3 regions of the Asaia sp. Ae19-3 genome follow, and region 3 is predicted to be linked to each of the others. Evidence: riboswitches for the same ligand, from Rfam matches in the RefSeq annotation. Region 3 holds a riboswitch; each other region holds the start of a gene.
What was found. A riboswitch is a leader RNA that binds a small molecule or an ion and turns the genes downstream of it on or off. The one in region 3 is predicted to bind cobalamin.

Region 1 (4,163 bases), 2.4 Mb from region 3:
TCGATGCGACCGTACAGGGTAAAGCCCCTGCGGATATGCCAGCCCGCAAAAACGTTCACGAGAGCATAATCCTTGAGCGAAAGCGTATTGGCAAAATCGCCCTTGCGCGCAGAGACATAGCGCATGCCTGCGCCGAGATCGACAGGCAGGTCCAGCGCCGAAGACCATACAGCCCAGAGATTGGCGGTTACCGCAGGTACGTTGGGCACCTGATTGCCTGAGGCGTCTGTCGCGGCATCGGGATAGAATGTGCCGTAATGCGCATCTGTATAGGCAACATTGCCTGACAGGCTCCAATGGCGGTCGAGACGCCAATCGGCCTGACCCTCTACCCCACGCGAATGTTGGCTTCCGGCGGTCGAGACAGAATCCTGACCTGTCTGAACCAGAACCCGAGTGCGTCGGATATCGAAGAGGGAGAGTGTGGTAACAAGCCGGCCCGAAAGCGTACTTGCCTTCACGCCGATTTCCCCCTGACGCGAATGGCTCAGACGGCTGAATTGCCCTTTGTTGGCAAGGAACAGGTTTGAGCCTGGCGGATCTTCTGCAGTCGTATACACACCATAGAGGCTGACATTGGGCAGAATGTCGTAAACCGGGCCGATACGGAAATTGGCAGGGTTGTAATGGCCCTTGAAGCTCGTTGCCGCGTTGAATTGCCCATTCTGATTGTAGTTCTTGCGGTCGAGCGAGAGCCAGTCATAGCGAAATCCGCCGACCAGACGCAGAGTACGGGTCAGTGAAAGCGTGTCTTCCAGAAAGAGCCCGGCATCGATCAGGGTGGTTGGCGATTTGCGGTAAGGATACTCCCCGGCGAAATTGCCCAATGCGCCGCCTTCCGGGTCAGTCAGCGAGACACTGTCGGCATAGCTGGCGTCGGGAAAACCACGATTGCGGATGAAGCGCAGATAATAGGCGTCTCCTCCAATCACCAGACGGTTCTTCAACCCGAAAAACGTGGAGTCAAAGCGGGCGTCAATCGTATCACCGACCTGATGCTGGTTCTGATAGACATAGAACCGGTCACGCCCGATCCGCCCCGGCTCGATTGGGGCATTACTGGCATCGACTGCGCCTTCGCTACCGATATAGCTGTAGGTCTCGGCATTGTCCCACCGCCGTTTGGCATAGGAGAAATAGGCCTTGTCATGCAGAGTGAGCCGGTCGTTCACGATCCAGTTCAGATGCAGGGTCGGCGTAGCATTGACCGAACTCGCTCGTGGGTTGGCAACATTGTAATTGCGCCAGAGCGAGGCCTTGCTGACAACCAGCCCGCTCGATGAATGCAGAAGACCCCTGGCTTGATCCTGAACGGCAGAGCCCGGCACCAGAGGGGCGCCGTAATAGGTGGAAAGCTCATCTGTCAGGTAATCCATCCCCAGTCGGGCCGAGAAATTCTGTGACGGATGCCAGAGCAGGGTCGTCGTCCAGTCATTGCTGTGCGGATCAGCGCCCTTGACGAAGCCATCTGACGAGGTGCGGCTGAAATCACTGCGTATGGCCAGCGTCGGTGACAGCGGGATCGACCCGCCAATGCCTGCGTTCCAGGTGTTGAAGCTGCCATAGGAAACCAGCGTGTCCAGATGCGCATGATCCGGGTCGGGGCTGCGTGTGCGCATATCAACCGTGCCACCCACAGCGCCTTGTCCATAAAGAACGGAAGACGGCCCTTTGAGAACCTCAACTGCCTCTAGATTGAAGGCGTTCAGCGGCCGGTTCACCATGGTGGTGGGGCCGAAATAGAACCCGTCGCGCAGGATCAGGATCTGATTACCGCTGAACCCGCGCATCATGAGCTGCGCCGGGTTGCCCGGTGACCCGCCAGAAGTGACGCCCGGTGCAAAATCGGCAGCCTGTTCGGCCTGGGCATAACCGCGCTGCGAGATGATTTTCTGGTCAATCACCGCAATCGAGGCCGGGTTATGCTGCAGGCTCAGGCCGAGCCTGCCACCGATGGCAGGCCGGGCATTGAGCCCGGTGCTTTGCCCGTGGGCGGTAATGTATTCATCATTCGCTCCCTGATCCTGCGCGACGGCCTGAGGGAGGGAGAGCAGGGGAAGCCCTGAGAGAAGAAGCGATCTGAAGGGGCGCAAAGGGCGCATGGTGGCGGATCTATCCGGTCTGTTCACGTCACTACGATGGGCAGATTTGCACCCGCCACTTCCGGGACACCCCGCCCATCAGTTCTCGTCCGTGACCATGGATGATGGCAGGTCTCCTGACTTGTGCGTCACCGAGCAACAACGTGCCTTCCCGGGGGGATAAACCCAGTGGCCGGGCCGCAAGGGCCCTTGTCAGTGCTCTCTTCACCTACAGTTGCGGGGGCAGTCATGGCATCGCACCATGTTCCCTTTTCATCCCGGCGAGCGGGAACCATCGCGCGCGACCCTACTGCCCGCGCACGCCCTGTCAATCAGGAGCGTAGCTGACGCAGGTCTCTTGTAACGCTCGCGTAACCCAAATGACACGCGCCTCTTCTCAGCTCGGGTTTGTCGGGCTTTTGGCCATATGGGGATCAGAATGGGACGGTGATTCGTTTTCGACATGTCCGGCCAGTGCGAGCAGAACCGTGCCCGCCTGGTCTCTCAATTCCAGGTGATACCAGTTCTGGCTGGGGCCCAGATCGACAATCTCGACGCGTTGCGTATCGGACTTGAAAGGACGCGCTTCACTCCTGCCGTTATAGAGATTACTCAGGACCGCCTCTTTGCTGGCTGGGTTTGATACCGTGAAGACGAGGCGCAAGCTGTTCTCTCCTTCCTCCTGTAGCAGGGCCACGCCGCTTGCGGGACGATGGAGGCGGTAAAAACCGTTTGGTCCGTAGATCTCGACCACCCCCTCAGGCGCGCAGGCGAACAGGCTGATCGTGCCTGCGGGTACGGTCAGATGCTGGCTAGCCATGCCCGTCTGGCGAATGCGGAAGACGACACCTTGTCTGCCGGTATTACTGAAAGTGAGTTTTGTCGGATCATCGGCATGGGTGGTGACGGCAAAGCGATAGGGCAGGGCGCGGCTCGGCCTCTGCCCCGTTTCCTGCACGGGCAGCCTTCCGTGTGACGGCACGAGCGGCGGCGGATGCGCGCAGGATAGACGCGTCTGTGGCAGATAGTCGTCGGTATTGGGAAGCTCTGCCGACCATTCAGCGTCGGGTTTCGAAAAATCGAAGACGGAGGTCAGATCGCCACAGACAGCACGCCGCCAGGGGGTGATGGTGGGACATGCGACGCCAAAACGCTTTTCGAGAAATTGCAGGATCGAGGTGTGGTCGAATACCTGCGAATTGACCCATCCCCCCTTTGTCCAGGGAGAGATGATCAGCGCAGGCACGCGCGGCCCGAGACCCACAGGCTCGCCATGATAGCTCTCACCTGCGGATGAAACAGTCGTGCTGCCTTGCCCCGCAAGCGCAGGGACAGGCGGTGGCACATGGTCGAAAAAGCCGTCATTCTCATCGTAATTCAGAATGAAGACTGTTTTGGCCCAGGTCTCGGGGTGACGGACGAAGATGTCGATGAGTTTCGAGATCAGATGCTCGCCAAAGCCGGGGGGGGCTTCGGGATGTTCCGACAGGGCAGCTGGCGGAACGATCCACGAGACCTGTGGCAGGGTGCCGCCTGCAACATCATGCTCGAAAGCATCCAGAAGGTAACGTCCTTCAAGCTCGTGCATGTTCTCCTTGTTCGAGCCGGGAGCGATGGCGCGGGCGTTCAGATAGCGCCAGTCCTTGCGGTCGAGGTTGCGGAACTGGCGGAACGAGGCGAGGGGGTTGTCGCCGAAATTGTCGTATTCCTGGTAGAATTTCCAGGTGACACCGCCCTCTTGCAGTCGTTCAGGGTAGGTCGTCCAGTCGAAAGGCGTGAATTTCGGGTTGTCATGGGCCATGTCAGCAGACCAGTTGCCGTCATCGACATTCTCGACTGCCTGCTTGCCCGCTGAACCGACGGCGAGCCCGTTCGTGCCGGTGAAGAAATAGAGACGATTTGGATTGGTCGGCCCGAAGATCGAGGCGTGATAGGCGTCGCAGATCGTGAAGGCATCGGCCAAAGCATAGTAATAGGGAATTTCCTTGCGGGTGAAATATCCCATGGTCATGGGTGTCTTGTGCGGTACCCAGCTATCCCACTCACTCCATGCTGCCTGCGTGCCTTTCCAGCTATGGTCGA
Region 2 (4,163 bases), 1.1 Mb from region 3:
TCAAGCACGGATGGGGTGCCGTCATCGCCACGCGCAGCGAAAAAGGTCGCATTGAGAATGATCTCCGGCGGCTCTTCCATCATCCAGCGATCAACAAAAGGCAGGACGCTCGGCGCACGGAGCGAGGCCACATAGATCAGGTCAACGCCAAGACCGGATTCATATAGCGCCTCGGCAAGGGCATCGACCCCGTCGAGATCGGCCGCGAGCAGGTGAGCGCGATAGAATACCAGCAGAACTCGGCTTGTCCGCTCTGTGCCAAGCCGACGATAGACACCGGCGGGCGGCAGGGCCTCGGCAATAGCGCCATCATCCGGCGCCAGCCCGGCAAGGCTGGCCATAAGGGTCAGGGCGCATCGCAGATTGCGGGCGCCCCCCTCACGAAACAGTCCGTCGAGACGCTCCCATTGCGCAATATCGACGTTCGACAGGGCTTTCAGCGCGGGGTTGGGCGTGGCCTCTCCCGTTATGAATGCCAGAGGAATGGACCGTGCACGACAAAGGGCGCGCAGTTCATCCACACCATAGCGCCAGTATTCGGTGCCCCCCAGAAGACGCACCACCACGCAACGCGCCCGGGCAATGGTCTGCTCGAGATAGAGATCGACCGACATCGGGTGGCGCAGGCGAGACAATGTGGCCACGCGCAGGCTGGGGTCCTGCGTGCCATGCACGGCACTCAGCCCGAGCAGATCGCTTTCGGAAAAAGACAGCAGAACGAGATCGGCGGGCTCATGACCGAGATCCTCGGCCATGGCCTGCCCGTCCAGATCATGCGTTTCCCGAAAGAGAAGATGCATGGCTCAGCCAGCGTCGAAGCTGTTTTGCACGGCAATTGGATCGAGCCCATGCAACCCGATCACGACCAGCCTGCCCTCGCCCTGCGCGGCATTGCCCCATGGTTCGAAGGCATGGCGGATGCGACTACCGACTGCCTGCACACCCAGCCGCAGCGATTTCCCGGCGATGGGCGCATAGCCCTTCATCCGCAGCACATCATGCGTCAGCGCCACATGCTCGAGGCGGGCGATGAAACGCTCCACAGTTTCCTGCTCCCTGATGGGCAGAACAAAGCTCGTGAAATCGTCATGCTCGTGTTCGTCAGCGCCATCATGATGGGACGGGCGAGCAGCCAGATCATCTTCGGCAGCAGCAGAAAGGCCGAGCAGCACGGCGGGATCAACCTGACCTTCACGGGCGCGGATAACGCGCACGCGGCGCTTGCGACCAGCGAGAGCCGCCTCCACGCTGGCAAGCGCCGCCTCATCGAGAAGATCGGTCTTGTTCAGCACGACCAGATCGGCGGAATCGAGCTGATCCTCATAGACCTCCTCAAGCGGATTGTCGTGATCGAGTGACTCGTCTTCTTCACGCTGCTTCGCTACGGCCTCAGGGTCATCGGCAAAACGTCCTGCGGCCACCGCCGGACCATCGACAACGGTAATCACACCATCAACCGTCATGCGCGTGCGCACGCTCGGCCAGCCGAACGCCTTGAGCAAAGGCTTGGGCAAGGCAAGGCCCGATGTCTCGATCACGATATGCTCTGGCGGCTGCGGCCGATCGAGCAGCGCCTCCATGGTCGGGATGAAATCATCCGCCACGGTACAGCAAAGGCAGCCATTGGTGAGTTCGACGATATCTTCTTCCGGGCAGTTCGGAATGCTGCATCCACGCAGCGTCTCGCCATCAATGCCCAGCGAGCCGAATTCGTTGACGACGATGGCGATGCGACGACCATTGGACTGCGCGATCAGATGGCGCAGCAGCGTGGTCTTTCCGGCGCCAAGAAAGCCGGTGATGATGGTGACAGGAATCTTGCTCATGAGACGCTTTCCGGAACGGCATGTTGTGGGGCAGGAGCAGCAGGATTCTGGGCAGGAAAACGCCCCAGAATGATATCGCGCAGCGAGTCAGGCCGTCTGGATGGCATGACCGTGCCTGATGCCGAGCGACCATAGGCCTGCGCATAGACAAGCAGGTCTGGCGCCAGTTCAGGACTCAGCTGACCAAGCAGCCATGACCATTTTCCCGGCATGGAGAGAGTCGCGGTGCAGCCCTGCCGGCAGGCAGCGAGACAGCGCACGCTCTCGACTGCGACCAGATCAGGATCTGCCAGTTCGATCAGGGCATCATGCAGGGCCTGCCCGCCTGAGGCGCAGGTCTGGCAGACATGAAAAACGGGTTTGGGCTGCGCGTTCATGACAATCCGGGCTTTTTGCTCATCCCCGCAACAGGGGCCGAAAACAAGGCGCAGTGATGATTGCCGGCGCATGCACCGACCTGTCGCATTCGACAAAATGCAATCCGTCACGATCCGGGCACCCCGCCGGTCCATGAAATCAGCGAACTGACGGCAGGTCTCCTGGCTTGTGATGCCGGTCTCCCGAAATTCCTGCCCCCTTCCCGGAAGAGTTCCAGTGGGATCGTGGCAGGGGTTTGACATCACCTACAGTTGCGGGGGCAGCGCGGGACTGGGGCATCTCTGCCCGGACCCGCTTCCCTTTTCACCCCTTGCGAGGCACCGTCACGCCTGTCCTAGCAGGTTTCGAACACGCCATGCAAAGCGCGAGGCCCTGCCGGTCGATGCATTATTTCCATCTTGAAACATCATGTCTGCCCCCGACATCATGGCGGTCTGGCTCCATGATACGAACGAGGGATGACCCCCATGCCGCATCTTCTCGTTGTCGATGACGATCAGGATATCCTGACGCTGTTGACCAGCTTTCTGCGTAAGCACCAGTACCGCGTCTCGACGGCGGAAGATGGTGAGGCCATGTTCGCCCTGCTTGAGGCCCAGCCGGTCGATCTCGTGATTCTCGATATCATGCTGCGCAATGAAGACGGGTTCAGCCTCTGCCAGCGCCTGCGAACAACATCGCGCCTGCCGGTCATCATGCTTTCGGCAATGGCTGACCATACCGATCGCGTGGTGGGGCTCGAAATCGGCGCTGATGACTATCTGACCAAGCCTTTCGACCAGCGCGAGCTGCTGGCCCGCGTCAAGGCCGTGCTGCGGCGCACCGTCGACCCGGTTGCTCCCAGTTCGCCATCGACGCGACCGGTCCTGTGCTTCGGGGGCTGGCAGCTTGACGTGGCCCGCCGTGAGTTGCGGTCGAGTGAAAACGCACTCGTCATGCTGTCAGGCGGCGAGTTCGACCTGTTGCTTTCCTTTGCCGAGCATCCCCAGCGTGTGCTGACACGCGACCAGTTGATGGACATGGCACGCGGCCCCGATCATGCCGCCTTTGACCGCAGTATCGATGTTCAGGTCAGCCGGTTGCGCCACAAGCTCGAGACCGATCCGAAAAATCCCAGCCTCATTCGCACCGTGCGCAATGGCGGCTACATGTTTGCCACGACGGTCAGACGCGCATGAGCCGAAACCTGTTTCTGGACGACACGATCACGCGTCGTCTGATCGTGACCGTGGCGCTAGCTGCCGGGGTCACCCTGCTGTTGCTTGAACTCTTCTTCCTGTTTGGCGGCCGCTGGACCAAACCGGATATTCAGGAGACCGGACTCCCCGCCCAGGTAGCCACCGTCATCCGCATGACCCAGGCTGCCCCTGCCGCGTCACGACAGGCCCTGACACAAGCTGCGGCGACCGACCAGCTTCGTTTTGGCTGGTATCCCTCCGGCTCGGCCATTGCCACGGCTTTGCTGCATGGACAGTACCGCCCCGCCGAGATCGAACAGGGCTGGGAGTTCCTCAAACCCTATCTGGCGCATCGGCCCGAGAGGCTTGCCGTCTTTCAGGTAGACAATCCGGTCTCGCAACTGCCCGGCCTGCCTTATGACCCCTCGGTTTTTCACGATTCCTATTTTGCGGCGCTGCAATGCGACGACGGAAGCTGGATCCTATGTGTCGCGCTGCAGCGTTTCTGGGGTCTCTATGCCTTTGAACGTCTCTGTCTCGAAGCCGTGCTGCTGTCGCTGTGGATCATCGCTGTTTCCGCCATCGCCTCGCGCCAACTCTCACGCCCGATCGAACATCTGGCCTATGGCGTGCGTAATCTGGGTGCACAGCCCCGCCTGATGCCGCTCAGTGAAGAAGGCCCACGTGAGATCCGGCTGGTGGTGGAAACGATCAACGCAATGCAGGCGCAGATACGCAAATTCGTTACCGACCGCACCACCATGCTCGCAGCCATTTCCCA
Region 3 (4,163 bases):
TAACAGTATCACCGGTGCCTACTGGACCTATATGGCGGGCGCATCCTGGTGGCCGATGCGCGATTTCGGACTGAGCGGCAACTACGCCGTTTCCGTTCGCAATCCGTCTGTCGGTGAACTCTATTCACCACGTTCGACCACCTATGAGAGCGGAACCGACCCCTGCTCGAGCGCCAGCATCACGTCTGGCCCCAATCCGGCCCTGCGCGCTGCCAATTGTGCAAAGGCGGGCCTGCCCCGGAATTTCACGTCAAACTTCGAATCCTACTCTTTACCGGGCTCAGCAGGAGGCAATGCGCATCTGCGCAATGAACATTCCAGAAGCTTTACAGGCAGTCTCGAATTTCGCCCTCATTTCATACGCGGTTTCGACATGAAGGCCTCGTTTGTCGATGTGAAAGTTGCTGACGCCATTACCTATCTGAGCGCCAGCAACCTGCTCGCTGCCTGCTATGATTCCGCCGATTATGAGAGCAACCCGTTCTGCTCGACCTTCAGGCGTAATTCCTCCGGACAGATCACCTCGTTCCAGTCCGGCTATTATAATATCGCCAGCTATGAAACGCAGGCGCTTCAGACGACGCTTGATTATATCCTGCCTCTCAGACGCCTCGGCCTGTCCGACAATTTCGGCACGGTCGATCTGCAGGGCAATTACGTTCATTACCTCAAAAGCCAGCAGCGTTACCTCTCCACCACCTATCTGCTGGCGGGAAGCACGGCGTCGCCCAAGGATAATTTCACACTCAACACCACCTGGCAGCGCGGCGCGCTCACGGCGCAATGGCAGACGATGTGGTACGGGCCGAGCCTTTTCATGCTTCAGGTGCCCTCCACACGTTATGAGGCCAATAAGCGCCCGGCCTTTGCCCAGTTCAATCTCTCGCTCGGCTACGAAATCACGAAAAACCTTTCAACGAATTTCGTGATCAACAATATCACCGATGCCCTGCCGAAAGATTCCGGCATCTACAACCTCACCCGTTACTATGAAGCCCTGATAGGGCGCAGCTTCCAGATGCGTATCGGCGCCAGTTTCTGACGCCGCCGCAAGGCAAACTCATGTGTCGATGGGGCGGTTCGGACTTTATCCCCGGCGACGCCTGTCGACGCGATAAAAGATCAGCGAGGCCATCCAGGCCAGCACGAAGAGGCCGATCACGATAAAGCCGATCTGGTTGAAACTGTCACTCACCAGTGAAACGAGCTGCCAGAAACGCCCTTCGAAGCCGATCTTGTCTCCCAGCAGTTTCAGCGTTTCGATGCTGCCGATCCCGACAGCCACAATGACCGAGATCAGGGTGATGATGATATTGTAGCGCAGCTTGCGCAGTGGATCGACAAACGCCCAGCGATAGGCCCCGAGCATCAGCACGCCATCAGCCGTATCGATCAGGGCCATGCCAGCTGCAAAAAGCGCCGGGAAGATCATGATGGTCGCAACCGAAACGCCATGACTGGCCTGAGAGGCAGACAGGCCGAGCAGGGACACCTCTGTCGCCGTATCGAAGCCCAGACCGAACAAGAAGCCAAGCAGCACCATATGCCAGCTTCTGGAGACGAGCCTGAAAAGCGGCGTCAGCAGACGGGCCAGCAGCCCCCCCTTGGCCAGCAACGCATCGATGTCGATTTCCTCAACCGCACCGCCAGACTTCACATGACGCCAGGCACGCCAGGCGCCACGCAGCACGATGAAATTCGTTATCGCCAGCGCAAACAGAAAGCCGGCTGAAATCAGCGTGCCGGTCACGCTGCCGATATCACGCCAGGCGCCAAAACGGTCCTGCATCGCCTGAGACAGCAATGCCGTTCCCAACGCCGCCAGCACAACGATAAGAGAATGACCGATGGCAAACCAGAACCCTGTCAGAAGCGGCTGACGCCCCATCTGGATGAACTTACGCGTTACGTTATCGATTGACGCGATATGATCGGCATCGACTGCATGACGCAGGCCAAAACCATAAGCCAGCAAGGCATTGCCAAGCAGAAGAGGCCTGTCACGCAGCAGGAGGAAGCTCCAGATCCACAAGCCCAGATTGACCAGTATCAGACACAGGCCAAGGATCGAGATACGCAGACGCAGGCTTTTCTCAGGCGGGTTTATCCCCCCGCTCACCATCGTCATGAGCGCGTCATCCCTGTCCGGTGGCGCAAGGGGCTTTCAAACGCGTGATTGAACAAAACCTGGTCTCCGGCTGCCGGATCGTCCCGTCCGGCTGCCATGGCAGCAAAGACGAAGGCAGGTCTCCTGGCTCGCGGGTCATCATATCCTGCGCCTTCCCGGAAGCACGCTCCCAGTGGCCCGAGCAGGAACTCACCGCTCACAGTTGCGGGGACAGCTGCCGCCGCAAGCCCGATCCTGAGCGGATCTGCCAGCCCGTTCGGCATTCCCTTTTCACTCGCTTGCGCGAGACCTTCGACAGAAACGGAAGTAACCACTCACAGCCCTGAAAGCCAAGCCAATTCCCCTGTCTGATTCCCTGTTTTCTGCGCTGCATCGCCATGCTCCTGCCCCCGCTGACACAGTCTTTCGCATAAAAAATCACGCAACCATCCCGCGGCTCGGCCTTTCTGAAACCATGCAGATCACCCGACCGTGAGGCCGGGGGTCCTCAAGAAAGGAGCCATCACGATGAGCCTTTATCGGACAATCAACCCGGCAACCGGCAAGACCGAGCGCGAATTCGAGCTTCACACCAAGGCCCAGGCCTTCGAGAAACTCGAGGCTGCCCACGAGTTTTATAACAGCGACTGGCGCCATCGCAGCTTTGACGAGCGCAAGGCCATTGTGCTGAAGGCTGCGGAAATCCTTGAGCAGAACAAGGAAAAATACGCACGCCTCATCGCCATCGAAATGGGCAAGGTATTGCCGGAATCCATCGCGGAAACTGAGCTTTCAGCAAAAATCCTGCGCTATTACGCCGAGAACGCAGAGAAATTCCTCGCTCCGCGCGAGATTGAAGTCGCCAAGGGACGTGCCACCGTGCTGAGCCAGTCTCTGGGTGTCATCTACTGCGTGGAACCCTGGAACTTCCCTTATTACCAGCTCGCCCGCGTCGCTGGCCCGAACCTGATGGCAGGCAATGTCGTGCTGGCCAAGCACGCGCCCGGCGTACCGCAATGTGCGCTCGCCTTCGAGGCCCTGTTCGTCGAAGCCGGGGCCCCGAAGGGAGCATGGACCAATCTCTTCATCGACAACGATGTATCTGAAGAGCTGATCGCCCGCCCCGAAGTCCGCGGTGTTGCCCTGACAGGGAGCGAGCGTGCGGGCAGCGCGGTCGCCGCCCAGGCAGGCAAGGCGCTCAAGAAGACCACGCTTGAGCTTGGCGGTTCCGACCCGTTCATCGTGCTCGAAGACGCCAATCTGGATGAGGTGATCCCCAACGCTGTTGCCGGTCGCATGTCCAATAACGGTCAGGTCTGCACAGCAGCCAAACGCATGATCGTGCATGAATCGCTTGCCGACGAGTTCGTCCGTCGTCTCTCCGATGCCATCGCCGAGTTCCGCTATGGCGACCCACTGGAACAGGGCGTGACCCATGGGCCGATGAGCAGCGAAAACGCCATGAAGCTGGCCCTGAGCCAGGTCGAAAAGGCCGTCTCTAACGGTGCGAAGCTGGTCGTGGGCGGCAAGCAGCTCGACCGCGAAGGCTTCTTCATGCAGGCAGCGCTGCTGACCGGCGTGACCAAGGATAACCCGATCTTCTACGAAGAGATCTTCGGTCCGGCCGCCATCGTCTACCCCGTGGCTGACGACGATGCCGCCATCGCACTGGCCAATGACTCGCCTTACGGTCTGGGTGGCTCGATCCATACCAGCGATGTCGAGCGTGGCCGCAAGCTTGCCGAACGCATCGAGACCGGCATGGTGTTCATCAACGAGCCGACAGGCACCGCTCCCGAGCTGCCCTTCGGTGGTGTCAAGAATTCCGGCTATGGCCGTGAGCTTTCTTCGAACGGGATCGAGGAATTCGTCAATCACAAACTGATCCGCTCAGCCTGATTGATGATCCGGATATCAGGGGTTTTCACCCCTGATATCCTTTGCCACGGAACTAAACCTCACGTTTTCGCGATGAACACAGGCAGGCCGCGGGCCGCGCTTTTTTCCTTCTCCCGCACGAAGGTGTTCATCATGACGACTTTCCCCAAGCCCCCTT

Region 1: it holds a riboswitch for cobalamin, as region 3 does, so the genes downstream of both, AAID99_RS03525 (TonB-dependent receptor) here and AAID99_RS14035 (HoxN/HupN/NixA family nickel/cobalt transporter) in region 3, are expected to answer to the same signal.
Region 2: it holds a riboswitch for cobalamin, as region 3 does, so the genes downstream of both, AAID99_RS08915 (DUF1636 family protein) here and AAID99_RS14035 (HoxN/HupN/NixA family nickel/cobalt transporter) in region 3, are expected to answer to the same signal.

Annotation. Positions count from the first base shown of each region.
Region 1 covers NZ_JBCHWF010000001.1:810,900-815,062, forward strand. The annotation lists gene AAID99_RS03525 (TonB-dependent receptor) at 1-2,102, opposite strand, end outside; cobalamin riboswitch at 2,192-2,393, opposite strand; gene AAID99_RS03530 (phosphocholine-specific phospholipase C) at 2,479-4,163, opposite strand, start outside.
Region 2 covers NZ_JBCHWF010000001.1:2,048,567-2,052,729, forward strand. The annotation lists gene cobN (cobaltochelatase subunit CobN) at 1-800, opposite strand, end outside; gene cobW (cobalamin biosynthesis protein CobW) at 804-1,826, opposite strand; gene AAID99_RS08915 (DUF1636 family protein) at 1,823-2,203, opposite strand; cobalamin riboswitch at 2,339-2,544, opposite strand; gene AAID99_RS08920 (response regulator) at 2,663-3,382, shown strand; gene AAID99_RS08925 (ATP-binding protein) at 3,379-4,163, shown strand, end outside.
Region 3 covers NZ_JBCHWF010000001.1:3,175,993-3,180,155, reverse strand. The annotation lists gene AAID99_RS14040 (TonB-dependent receptor) at 1-1,042, shown strand, start outside; gene AAID99_RS14035 (HoxN/HupN/NixA family nickel/cobalt transporter) at 1,088-2,128, opposite strand; cobalamin riboswitch at 2,225-2,436, opposite strand; gene AAID99_RS14030 (NAD-dependent succinate-semialdehyde dehydrogenase) at 2,636-4,006, shown strand; gene AAID99_RS14025 (SDR family oxidoreductase) at 4,139-4,163, shown strand, end outside.